DNA from 3 places in the Sphingomonas sp. ACRSK genome. Region 2 is predicted to be linked to each of the others. Evidence: predicted binding sites of a transcription regulator. Region 2 holds the regulator's gene; each other region holds the start of a gene.
What was found. Region 2 encodes LexA, which represses DNA repair genes until DNA is damaged. Its sites were predicted from a motif close to GTTCCNCNCTTGTTCT; they were not measured.

Region 1 (4,342 bases), on a different contig from region 2:
GAGCTGCCAGGCCGGCAGTGGCGACGATCTCACGTCGGGTCGGGTATCGCATGCGGGCTCCAAGCCGTGATCGGGCAATTTGTTGCAGCGCAACAGATGCCTGAACGCAAGGGCACGCCTTTCGGTTCAAATCCCCAACGCGGCCGGCCGTGCAGAGAAGCGGAGCGACGGCACCGCCGCGCGGCCGGGTCCGCTCAGCCGATCGTCACGAAGCTATCGAGCACGCGCTTGCGCCCGCCGGTTTCGAAATCGATCTCCAGCTTGTTGCCCTCGATCGCCGCGATCGTGCCGTATCCGAACTTCTGGTGGAATACGCGCAGGCCCACACTCACGTCGCTGCGGCCCTTGTTGCCCAGGCTGACGGCACTTGCGCGGCTCTCGATCACGCGCGGCGCATCGCGGGTGAAGGTGGAGCCGCTGCTCGCCGCCCGCTGCCAGCCCGGCCCGCGCCCGGTGCCGCGGCTGACGTCGGCAAAGGGATCGGCACGCTCGGACCAGTTGGCGCGCCACAGGCTCTCGCCGCCCGCCATGGTGGTTTCCGCATCGATGTGCTCGGCCGGCAGCTCACCGATGAAGCGGCTGGGGAGCGACGAGGTCCACTGGCCATAGATGCGGCGGTTGGCCGCATGCAGGATCACCGCCAGCCGGCGCGCGCGCGTGATCGCGACATAGGCGAGGCGGCGTTCCTCCTCCAGGCTGGCGAGCCCGCCCTCGTCCAGCGAGCGCTGCGAGGGGAACAGTCCTTCCTCCCAGCCGGCCAGGAACACCGTGTCGAACTCCAGCCCCTTGGCGGCGTGGATCGTCATGATGGTGACCTGCGGCTCCTGGGTGGCGCCTTCATTGTCCATCACCAGGCTGACATGCTCCAGGAACGCGCCCAGGCTGTCGTATTCCTCCATCGCGCGGACGAGCTCGTTGAGGTTCTCCAGGCGCCCGGCGGCCTCGGCCGACTTCTCCGCCTGCCACATCGCCGTATAGCCGCTCTCGTCGAGCAGTTGGCGGGCGAGTTCCGGATGGGGCAGGTCGCGCGCCATGTCGCGCCAGCGGGCGATGTCGCCGACCAGCCGGCCGAGCGACTTGCGCGCCGCCCCGGTCAACTCGTCGGTGTCGAGGATGCGCGCCGCTGCCGTCATCAGCGGGCTGCCGGTCGCGCGCGCATAGCGGTGCACGGTCGCCACCGCCTTGTCGCCGAGGCCCCGCTTGGGCACGTTGACGATGCGCTCGAACGCCAGGTCGTCGGCGGGCTGATTGACGACGCGCAGGTAGGCGATGGCGTCGCGGATCTCCATCCGCTCGTAGAAGCGCTGGCCGCCGACGATGCGATAGGGAAGGCCGATGGCGATGAACCGGTCCTCGAACTCGCGGGTCTGGTGCTGCGCGCGCACCAGGATCGCCATCTCGTCATAGGACTTGCCCGCGCGGCGGCACGCCTCCATCTCCTCGCCGACGCGCCGCGCCTCCTCGGGGCCATCCCAGACGCCGATCACGCGCACCTTCTCGCCCGCGTCGAGCTCGGTCCACAGCTGCTTGCCCAGCCGGCCGCTGTTGTTGGCGATCACGCCGCCGGCCGCACCCAGGATGTGCGGGGTGGAGCGGTAGTTCTGCTCCAGCCGGATCACCTTGGCGCCGGGGAAGTCGCGCTCGAAGCGCAGGATGTTCTCCACCTGCGCGCCGCGCCAGGAATAGATCGACTGGTCGTCGTCGCCCACGCAGCAGATATTCTTCCGCTCCTGCGCCAGCAGCCGCAGCCACAGATACTGGACCGAGTTGGTGTCCTGATACTCGTCCACCATGATGTAGCGGAAGCGCTGCTGATAGTGTTCCAGCACGTCGCGATGGGTGCGCAGGATGGTCAGCACGTGCAGCAGCAGGTCGCCGAAGTCGCAGGCGTTCACCGCCTTGAGGCGATCCTGATACTGCTGGTACAGCTCGCCGCCGCGACCGTTGGCGAAGCGCTCGCTCTCGCCCGCGTCGACGTCGGCAGGGGTCATCCCCTTGTTCTTCCAGCTGTCGATCACGCCGGCGAGCTGGCGCGCGGGAAACCGCTTCTCGTCCAGGTTCGCCGCCACGATCAGCTGCTTCATCAGCCGCAGCTGGTCGTCGGTGTCGAGGATGGTGAAGTTCGACTGCAGACCCACCAGCTCGGCATGCCGGCGCAGCATCTTCGCACCGATCGCATGGAACGTGCCGAGCCACGGCATGCCCTCCACCGCGTCGCCGACCAGCCGCCCGACGCGCTCGCGCATCTCGCGCGCCGCCTTGTTGGTGAAGGTGACCGACAGGATCTCCGACGGCCATGCCTTGCGCGTATAGAGCAGGTGCGCCAGCCGCGCCGTCAGCGCCGCGGTCTTGCCCGTGCCCGCGCCGGCCAGCACCAGCACCGGACCCTCGCTCGTCAGCACCGCCTCGCGCTGCGGTTCGTTGAGGCCCCGCAGATACGGCGGGTCCTGGGGCGAGGGGGTGGTCTGCGGCACGGTCATGCGCGAACAGCTAGGGAACGAAGCCTGCCGGGGCAAGGCTTGAACCATGGCATTCCTCGCGCTGGAGGTTGAGGCAATAGCCGCCCCGGCAGCTGCCGTATCCCTGCGAAAGCAGGGATCCAGGGCCAAGCAGAACAACGACCTGTCACGCTCGGAACCCTGGGCTCCTGCCTTCGCAGGAGCACGAGATCGGGCACGTAATGATGCTGCGTTGCGCCATCAGCATCAGCAATAAAGATGCGCAGCTAGGTTGACCTCACGTAATCGCCCGGCCAACCAGCGCGCATGACTGCCCCACCCTCCGCCGCCATGCCGATCCCGGCCGCCGTTCTGCCCGCTGAGAATGGCCCCTCCAGCCGCCGCATCCTGCTCGCGAGCCTCGTCGGCACCTCGGTCGAATTCTACGACTTCTACATCTACGCGACCGCCGCGGCGCTGGTGTTCCCGACGCTGTTCTTCCCGGCCGAGTCGGAGTCGGCGCGGCTGATGCTGAGCTACGCCAGCCTCGGCCTCGCGTTCCTCGCCCGCCCGCTCGGCGCGGCGCTGTTCGGCCACTTTGGCGACCGCATGGGGCGCAAGTCGACGCTGGTCGCCTCGCTGATGCTGATGGGCGGCTCGACGCTCGCGATCGCGTTCCTGCCCACCTACGGCCAGGTCGGTCTGCTCGCCCCGTTCCTGCTGTGCGTGCTGCGCTTCGCCCAGGGGCTGGGCCTTGGCGGCGAGTGGGGCGGGGCGGCGCTGCTCGCGGTGGAGAATGCGCCCAAGGGCTGGGCCGGCCGCTTCGGATCGGTGCCGCAGCTGGGCGCACCGGTTGGCTTCCTCGCCGCCAATGGCCTGTTCCTGCTGCTCGGGCTCGGCCTGGACGAGGCGGCCTTCCGCAGCTGGGGCTGGCGCCTGCCGTTCCTCGCCAGCGCGCTCCTGGTCGGCCTCGGCCTGTGGGTCCGCCTCAAGCTCACCGAGACCGCCGAGTTCCGCGCCGCCCTGGAACACGAAGCGCCCGCAACCGTGCCGCTCGCCGAACTCTTCCGCAGCCATCTTCGCGGCACGCTCGCCGGCACGTTCGGCGCGGTCGCCTGCTTCGCACTCTACTACATCGCCACCGCCTTCGCGCTTGGCCACGGCACCACGCGCCTCGGCTTCTCGCGCGACACCTTCCTGTCGATGCAGCTGTTCGCGATCCTGTTCATGGCCGCCGGCATCGCGCTCGCCGGCTGGTGGGCGGATCGCAGCACCACCGGCCGGGTGCTCGCCTTCGGCTGTGGGGGCGTGATCGTCGCCGGCCTGCTCATGCAGCCGCTGATGGGCGGCGGCACGATCGCAGCCGTCACCGCCTGGCTGGCCATCGCGTTGTTCGCGATGGGCTTCGTCTATGGACCGCTCGGCGCCTGGCTGCCGGGCCTGTTCCCGCCGCGCGTGCGCTACACCGGTGCGTCGATGGCGTTCAACGTCGGCGGGGTGATCGGCGGCGCGGTGACGCCGATGGCGGCAGAGGCCTTGGCGCAGAATGGCGGGCTCACCCCCGTTGGGCTCTACCTCGCCATCGCCGGGCTGTTCAGTCTTGCGGGTCTGTGGCTGGTTCCGCGCGCCGCAGCAAAGTGAGCTTCGCCTTCCCATAGACACGCTCGGCATTGACGACGAAGCCAGACGCATCGACATCCTCGGTGCGCCCGGTCTCGACGCTCACCCAGGTTGCCGGCCCAATCCAGTTGAGCCGCGCGAGCTTGTCGGCGGCAACCCACCCGGCGCCGCTCGCATAGGGCGGATCCATCATCACCAGGTCGAGTGGCGTGGCGGTCGGCCCCAGCGCCAGCACCGACTGCGCCCGCACCTGTGCGCCCTTGGCGCCGAGCTTCTCGACATTG
Region 2 (4,342 bases):
GTCGCGCTGCTCACCGTCTATGACATGGCCAAGGCGCTCGACCGCGGCATGGTGATTGACGGCGTGCGCCTGCTCGCCAAATCGGGCGGCAAGTCCGGAGACTGGCAGGCGTGAGCCTGCTGCCGCTCGACGAGGCGCAGGCGCGGGTCTTGGGCCTCGCCAAGCCGGTCGCCGTCGAGACGGTGCCGATCCGCGACGCCATCGGCCGCTGGGCAGCCGACGACCTGCCGGCGCTGCGCACCCAGCCCGAGCGGGCGCTGTCGTCGATGGACGGCTACGCGATCCGCTTCGACGACCTGCCCGGACCTTGGGAGGTCATCGGGGAATCCGCGGCCGGGCGGCCGTTCGGCGGCAGCGTTGGCCCGAGCCAGGCGACGCGCATCTTCACGGGGGCCGCGTTGCCCGAGGGCGCCGACACGGTTCTGGTGCAGGAAGAGGCAGCGCGCGAGGGCAGCCGTCTGATGCTGGCGGGCGAAGGGCCGCCGCGGCGCGGCAGCAGCGTGCGTACGGCCGGGCTGGATTTTACCGCAGGCGAGCGGCTGCTGTCGGCAGGTGCGGCGATCACGCCGGCTGCGGCAGCGCTGCTGGCGGTGGGCGGGCACGGCATGGTTCCCGTCCGGCGCTGGGTGCGGGTGGCGATCGCGGCCACGGGCGACGAGCTCGTGCCGCCGGGTTCGCCCCCCGACGCCGGGCTTCCGGAGTCCAACGGCGTGCTGCTGGCGGGCCTGCTCGGGGAGCTGCCCGTCGAACGGATCGACCTGGGCATTCTGCCGGACGACCTCTCCGCACTCACCGCCGCCTTCGCCGGGGTGGATGCCGATGTGCTGGTGACGACGGGGGGCGCCTCCGTCGGCGACCACGATCTGGTGCGGCCGGCGCTGGAGGCGGCAGGCGCGCGGATCGACTTCTGGCGCATCGCGATGCGGCCGGGCAAGCCGATGATGGCGGGCAGGCTCGGCAACGCCGTCGTGCTGGGCCTGCCAGGCAATCCGGTCTCCGCCTTCGTGACGGCAACGCTGTTCCTGCTGCCGCTGGTGCGCATGCTGGCGGGCGCGGCCGATCCGCTGTCGCGGCGGCGCGTGGTGCCGCTCGGCGCGCCGCTGGCCGCGAACGACCGGAGGGCCGATCACCTGCGCGCGGAACTGCGCGACGGGGTTGCCTTCCCCGCCCCCGCGCAGGACAGCTCCATGCTACGCACGCTCGCCCGGGCAGACTGCCTGATCGTGCGTCCTCCCTATGCTGGCGCGGCAAAAGCGGGCGACTCGGTGGAAATCCTGGATATCGGTTGACAGGGGGCGGCTCCGTTTCCTAAAGGTTCCATATCTGTTCCGACGGAGGACCGCATGCTCACGCGCAAGCAGCACGAGCTGATCTGCTTCATCGACGACCGGTTGAAGGAAACCGGCGTGTCCCCCTCGTTCGAGGAGATGAAGGAAGCGCTCGACCTCAAGTCGAAGTCGGGCGTGCATCGCCTGATCAGCGCGCTGGAGGAACGCCAGTTCATCCGTCGTCTGCCGAACCGCGCCCGCGCGCTGGAAGTGCTGCGGATGCCGGACCGGCCCGAGACGGCCAAGAAAGCGCCGGCCAAGACGGCGCCCGCCCGAAGCGCGCCGGTCGCGCCGCCAGCTCCCGCCAACGACGTCATCGAGATCCCGCTGCACGGCCGCATCGCCGCCGGCGTCCCGATCGAGGCGATGGAAGGCCAGCAGATGCTGCCGGTGCCGGCCGCGCTGCTGGGCTCGGGCGAGCATTATGCGCTCGAGGTCGCGGGGGACTCGATGGTCGAGGCGGGCATCCTCGACGGCGACTATGCCTTGGTTCGCCGCACCGACGCGGCGCGCGACGGCGAGATCGTGGTCGCGCTGATCGACGAGAACGAGGCGACGCTGAAGTATTTCCGCCGTGAAGGCGCGATGATCCGCCTCGACCCGGCCAACCGCAGCTATGATCCGCAGCGCTATCGCCCGGACCAGGTGCGGGTGCAGGGGAAGCTTGCAGGACTGCTGCGCCGCTACTGAGGCGGACGCTGGGTGTTCGGTTAGCGAGGCTTGTGCCGAGCGGCCTGTGGGGGACTCGGCTCCAACCTCGCAGCGGTAGTGAATGCCGCTGTGGTTAGAAGGGCGACCTCCGTCGTTGAGGGCGAGAAGCCGGCGCGGTGCGGCGTCAGGGAGACGGGTGGTCCCGGCCGCTCCTTCTGCGCCGCGGCCAGCGATCCGCCACGGGCGCCGTCGTCGGCGGGGTGATCCACGGGTGCTGATCCCCGGGCGCGCGGACCCGGCGCGCCTCGGGCGGATCGAAGCGGATGGCGATGCCGCCCGTTTGCGCGAGCACCGGTCGGTCTAGCCGCAGCCACCGGGGCGTGCAGCCGCGCGGAAGGCGGCGTTCGCTGACGACGATGTCGGCGTCACGGCATGCGGCGATCAGGTCGCGCACCGGAAGCAGGTAGCCGCTGCGGGTGGCGACGACGCGCCAGACGCGATCGCGGGCAGCAACATCGACGACGCAGACGTCGGCGGTGCAGCGGGCGTTAGGCTGCTCGGCGAGCGGGGGCAGCTCGCCCTCGACACCGCCCCCCTCCCCCAAGGTGCCCCGCACATAGTCGCCTGCCCGGTCGCGGAGGATCGCCATGCCTCCCTCGGGCGTGCGAATTGCGAGGTGCCGACCGTCGCTGGTGACGAGCAGGTCCGGCGCGGGCGTCGCGAGCGCCCACAGCGCTCCAACGGCAAACGGTGCCAGCCCCAGCAGCCGCGCGCGCGTGCGCCATAGCGCCAGCCACAGCCCGCCTGCGACCATCAGCCCGAACGCTCCGCCCGGCATCGACGGCAGTGCCGCGACGGAACCCGGGGCGGCCGCAACCGTGCGCGCGAGCCACAGCAGCAGCGACAGGGCGTGCTCGACTACCCACCAGGCCGGCGCGCCGAGGCGGAGGAGATCGAGCAGCAGTGCCAGCGCCTCCGCCGGCATGACGACAAAGGTGGTGAGCGGGATCGCGACGATGTTGGCGAGCGCGCCATAAAGCCCGGCCTTGTGGAAGTGGAACAGGCCGATCGGCATCAGCACCGCCTCCACCGCGACGCCGGTCAGCAGCAGCGATCCGAGGTTCCGCAACAAACGTCGCGGCAGCCCCTCGTCGCACGCCTGGAACCACCGGCGGACTCGCGGGTGCTCGTGGAGGGCGACGATGGCGGTGACGGCGGCGAAGCTCAGTTGGAAGCTAGGGCCGGCGAGCGACTCCGGAAGCAGCAACAGCACCAGGAAAGCCCCGGTCGCGACCAGCCGCAAGGTGATAGCCTCCCGCCCCATCGCCAGCGCCGCCAGCACCAGCAGGGCTGCGACGCAGGAGCGAATCGTCGGCACCTCGGCCCCGGACAGCCAAGTATAGCCGATCGCCGCCAGCGCCGCGCCCGAGGCCGCCACCAGCGGGAGGCGCACCCGCAGGGCGAGCGCCGGCACCAGCGCCAGCACGCGGAGCAACAGCAACATGGTCGCGCCGACCACCGCCGTCACGTGGAGGCCGCTGATCGACAGGAGGTGGGCGAGGCCCGCGCGGCGCATCGCCTCGTCCGCGTCCTCGCCAATCGCCCCCCGGTCTCCGGTCACCAGCGCGGCCGCGACTCCGCCCTCGCTGCCCGGCACCTGCTGGTGGATGTGGGCGGTCAGGCGGTTGCGCAGCCCCGCGGCGGGGTTGACCGCCGGGGCCACCACCTCGACCGGCGCGAAGCCACGGCCCGTCGCGCCGACGCGGTCGAACCACGCCACGCGGGTGAAGTCATAGGCGCCGGGCACGGCAGGTGGCGGCGGGGGTACGAGTCGCGCGCGCAGCCGCAGGACGGCGCCGGGTCCTGCGCCGACCGGAAGTGCTTCCTGCGGCACGTTGACCCGCACGATCGGCGGCAGCGTGGGCATATCGACCGGCGCGAGCCGGAGCCGCACCAGATCGCGTGCTGGCAAGGGCTCGACTCTGTCGACGCGCGCGGTGAAGGCGAAGACGCCGGGCCGCGCCAGCACCGGCGCCGCGACGCGCTCGGCACGCCACCACACCAGCGCGCAGCCGAGCGCGGCCAGCAACCCGGCACCCGCCACGATCCGGCCGAGCCGCCCGGCCGTGGGAAAGACCATGCCTGACGCACCGACGCCGAGCGCACAGAGCAGGAACGCCATCCACGAGGAAACGTTGGGCAGCACGAACCAGGCGGCGATGCCCGTGCCGAGTGCCACGGGGATCCACAGCGGCAACTGGTCCCGCTCGGCTTCAAGCCATCGCTCGACCACATGCAAGAAATACACCCGCCGGTTGATTTGAAGCCTCGGAGGGGCCGTGCTAGGGGCGGGCGCGGCTGAT
Region 3 (4,342 bases), on a different contig from region 2:
CGGGCACATGACCTATGTGAACCCGGAAGCGCTGCACCAGATGAAGGTCGACTTGGCGGGCTGGTACGACGAAGCGGTCGAGGCGGCGAGCAGCCCCGTGCCGCCGCAGGCGCCATCGCTTTCCGCGGGAGAGCCCGGGCAAGGGCCGAACTGAGGCTGGCGGTCGTCTCGGACACCCTTGCGCTTGCGGTGGCTGGACCGGCAGAGTGGGCGGATGACGTCCAGAACTCTTTCGTACCGCCGCTGTAGCACGCTTGCAGGCGCGGCGGCCGCCCTGCTCCTCTCAGCCACGGCAGGTGTGGCGCAGGAAGTTCCGTCGGTCTTTGCGGGGGCGGACCCCTCGGCCATGGTGGCGGAGGGCAAGATGTGGGTCTATCCCACCGGCGGGGATGGGCTACAGGCCTGGTCCACGGCGGACCGGCGGAACTGGAAGAAGCACCCGCTGCTGCGCCTGAGGGACATTCGCTGGACCAAGGCGGACGGCGCGCCGGTGCACTACCTCTGGGCACCGGACATGATCGTCGATCGCGGCCGCTACTATTTCTACTATTCGATCGGCCCGCAGAATCCGACGCCGAGCCGGCTGGGCGTCGCCGTCTGCTCCAGCCCTGCCGGCCCCTGCACCGACAGCGGCAAGCCGCTGCTGACCGGCGGCGACGGCTTTGAGGCGATCGACCCCACCGTGTTCATCGACCCGAAATCCGGACGCCCACTGCTTTATGCGGGGGGCAGTGCCGGTGCGAAGCTGCGGGTGTTCGAGCTTGCCCCGAACATGGTGACGATCGCGCGGGAGATCCCGGTCGAGCAGCCGCCGCACTTCACGGAAGGCGCGTTCGTGCACGAGCGGAACGGCATCTACTATCTTTCGTACAGCCACGGCCGCTGGAACCGCTCGGACTATTCCGTCCATTATGCGACCGCATCCTCGCCGACCGGGCCCTGGCAGTATCGCGGCGCGATCCTGACGGCCGATGCCAAGTACAAGGGCCCTGGGCACCACAGTTTCGTGCGGGATCCGAAAACGGGCGAGTGGCTGATCGTCTACCACCGTTGGGAAGGGCAGACCGGTGATGGTCCCTATGCCGGGGAACGCCGGGTTGCGATCCAGCAGATCCGCTATGATGCGTCCGGGCTGATCCAGCCGGTCAAGATGAGCGACTGACGCAGCGAGCGCCCTGCTCTGTCGGGCCGCTTGCACCAGGGAAGTCGCGGCGCGTCCGGCATTTGGAGGGCAGGCGCCGCTGGGCGTTTGATGCGGCGGCTTGCGGTGCTCCGTGCGGTACGGCGCGCGCAAGGCTGGCGCCGCGAGGCGAAGGGCTACGCTGACGTTCCGCAGCCGTCGCAGCTGGGCCCCGGCCTCCGCCGGAGTACGAAGTAGGTGAACTCTCCTACTTCGGCGTGAAGTCACGCTGGCAGGGGAGCCCCTCGAGCATCCGGCAACGAGAAGATCCTGGCCGCGGCCGAGTGCCGCCATAAAAAAGGCCCACCGGCGGGAGCCAGCGGGCCTTTTCTCAGGGCATCAGCGGGCGATCAGAGATCGTCTTCGCCGTCCTCGGCATCGGGGCCGGTCATCATTTCCTCGGCGACCTTTTCCGTACGCGCACGGATCGCGCGCTCCAGGCGGTCGCGGAGTTCGTCATTCTCCTTGAGGAAGGTCTTGGCATTCTCGCGACCCTGCCCGATGCGGACCGAGTCGTAGCTGAACCAGGCGCCGGCCTTCTCCACCAGTCCGGCCTTCACGCCCAGGTCGAGGATCTCGCCGATCTTGGAGATGCCCTCCCCGTACATGATGTCGAACTCGACCTGCTTGAACGGTGGGGCGACCTTGTTCTTGACGACCTTCACCCGCGTCGAGTTGCCGATGATGTCCTCACGGTCCTTGATCTGGCCGGTGCGGCGGATGTCCAGGCGGACCGAGGCGTAGAACTTGAGCGCATTGCCGCCCGTCGTCGTCTCCGGATTGCCGTACATCACGCCGATCTTCATGCGCAGCTGGTTGATGAAGATCACCATGCAGCGCGAGCGGCTGATCGAGCCGGTCAGCTTGCGCAACGACTGCGACATCAGGCGGGCCTGGAGGCCGACGTGGCTGTCGCCCATCTCGCCCTCGATCTCCGCCCGCGGCACCAGCGCCGCAACCGAATCCACCACCAGCACGTCGATCGCGTTCGAACGCACCAGCGTATCGGTGATCTCGAGCGCCTGCTCGCCGGTGTCGGGCTGGGACACGATCAGTTCGTCGATGTTGACGCCCAGCTTCTTGGCATAAACGGGATCGAGCGCGTGCTCGGCGTCTACGAACGCGGCGGTGCCGCCGTTCTTCTGCGCCTCTGCAATCACGTGGAGCGCGAGCGTGGTCTTGCCCGAGCTTTCCGGACCATAGACCTCGATCACGCGGCCGCGCGGCAGGCCGCCGACGCCGAGCGCGATGTCGAGCCCGAGCGAACCGGTCGAGATCGCCTCGACCTGCATCGCTTCCTTCTGGCCCAGCTTCATCGCCGAACCCTTGCCGAACGCGCGGTCGATCTGCGCGAGCGCCGCGTCGAGCGCCTTCTGCCGCTCGCCCGCAGCCCTGTCGTTGGTCGCTGCCATCTTGCTGTCGATCACCTTGAGGTTTGCCGCCATTCGTGGCCTCCATCGCTAGAGCAACCGCGCGAGCCGTTCAACGCGTTGTTCGCCATGTATTCCATTTGTTCCGCGAGAACAAGAGGCGAACTACATGAGACAGACGCGCCGCATCGCGCCCGTGGATGGAGCGCTCCGGACGTACAACAACTGGAAAAGCAGAACGGCGCTCAGCCGAGTTCGGTGAGCGCCTTCTCCACGCCATCCATGGTGAACGGCTTGGGCAACACCGGGCGGTCGCGGTGCGTGGGCTCCACCGCGTCGCCGGACCCACCGGTGGCAAGCACGAACGGAATGCCGGCAGCGGCAAGCGCGTCCGCGATCGGCCAGCTCTTCTCACCGCCGCGCAAATTGACGTCGAGGATCGCGGCATCGATGCCGCCCTCCTCGATCCGGGACAGCGCATCGCTGACGCAATCGGCGGTGCCGGCGACGGACTTGCCGAGGATGTCGAGGAAATCCTCGAGCATCATCGCGATCAGGGGCTCGTCCTCGACGATGAGGATACGCTGGGGAGCTGTCATGCCCGCGCGTCTAAGCAGATGACGGCACGAACGCCAAGCCTCATTTCGTTGCCAGAACGTCACGAGCAGCTTCGCCAAGCTGCTGAACGGAGAAGGGTTTCGGCAGAAAGGCGACGTTGCCGAGATCGATCGATCGGCGAAGCTGCTCCTCGGCATAGCCCGACATGAAGAGGATCGGCAGGTCGGGATAGATGCGCCGCACGTGCCGGGCCATGGTCGGCCCGTCCATCGCCGGCATCACCACGTCGGACACGAGCAGGTCGATCTGCGGATGGTCGGCGAGGAGCTCCAGCGCCGCCTCGCCATTCTCCGCCGTCAGCACCTTGTACCCCTGGCGCGTCAGCGCGCGCTCGGCGACCGAGCGGACCATGTCCTCGTCCTCCACCAGCAGGATCGTGCCGGTGCCCCAGATGTCGCTGGGGCGCTCCCGCCGCGGCAGCACCGGCGCGGGCGGAGCAGCGATCGCCGGCGCCGAATGGACGGGAAGATAGATGGTGAAGGAGGTCCCCTGCCCCACCTGCGAGTCGGCAAAGATATAGCCGCCCGACTGCTTGATGATGCCGTAGACGGTCGAGAGGCCGAGCCCGGTGCCCTTGCCCACTTCCTTGGTGGTGAAGAAGGGTTCGAAGATCTTGGGCAGCACGTCCGGTGCGATGCCCGTGCCGGTATCGGTGATCCGCACCGCGGTGTAGTCGCCGACCGGAAGCACCTCGTTCTCCATCGCCCGCACCTCGGCCGCGCCGATCGCCAGCGTCTCGATCACGAGGCGGCCGCGGCCGTTGGGGTTCTTGGCGACCATGGCGTCGCGGGCGTTGACCGCCAGGTTCACCACCACCTGCTCGAGCTGACCCGGGTCCGCGCGCACGGGACCGAGGTTGCGACCGTGCCGCACCACCAGCTCGACCGCCTCTCCCAGCAGGCGCTTCAACAGGTTCGACACTTCGGAGATCACGTCGGGAAGCTGCAGCACCTGCGGCCGGAGCGTCTGCTGGCGCGAGAAGGCGAGCAGTTGGCGGGTCAGGCTTGCCGCGCGATTGGAGTTGGCGCGGATCTGCTGGATGTCGTCATAGTCGCTGTCGCCGGGGGTATGGCGCATCAACATCAGGTCACAATGACCGATAATAGCGGTCAATATGTTATTGAAATCATGGGCGACGCCGCCGGCCAGCTGGCCCACCGCCTGCATCTTGGTC

Region 1: a site for LexA is predicted at 2,484-2,499, ahead of MHZ35_RS01570 (ATP-dependent helicase). Genes of this name have one in related genera too.
Region 3: a site for LexA is predicted at 2,701-2,716, ahead of recA (recombinase RecA). Genes of this name have one in related genera too.

What each region holds. Positions count from the first base shown of each region.
Region 1 covers NZ_JAKRNR010000002.1:65,282-69,623, forward strand. Annotated here, with positions in the region: gene MHZ35_RS01565 (glucan biosynthesis protein) at 1-52, opposite strand, end outside; gene MHZ35_RS01570 (ATP-dependent helicase) at 195-2,480, opposite strand; gene MHZ35_RS01575 (MFS transporter) at 2,790-4,079, shown strand; gene rsmD (16S rRNA (guanine(966)-N(2))-methyltransferase RsmD) at 4,033-4,342, opposite strand, start outside.
Region 2 covers NZ_JAKRNR010000021.1:30,486-34,827, forward strand. Annotated here, with positions in the region: gene moaC (cyclic pyranopterin monophosphate synthase MoaC) at 1-114, shown strand, start outside; gene MHZ35_RS12555 (molybdopterin molybdotransferase MoeA) at 111-1,289, shown strand; gene lexA (transcriptional repressor LexA) at 1,344-2,018, shown strand; gene MHZ35_RS12565 (ComEC/Rec2 family competence protein) at 2,164-4,342, opposite strand, start outside.
Region 3 covers NZ_JAKRNR010000023.1:36,774-41,115, reverse strand. Annotated here, with positions in the region: gene MHZ35_RS13150 (S10 family peptidase) at 1-154, shown strand, start outside; gene MHZ35_RS13145 (family 43 glycosylhydrolase) at 215-1,162, shown strand; gene recA (recombinase RecA) at 1,531-2,625, opposite strand; gene MHZ35_RS13135 (response regulator) at 2,796-3,149, opposite strand; gene MHZ35_RS13130 (hybrid sensor histidine kinase/response regulator) at 3,190-4,342, opposite strand, start outside.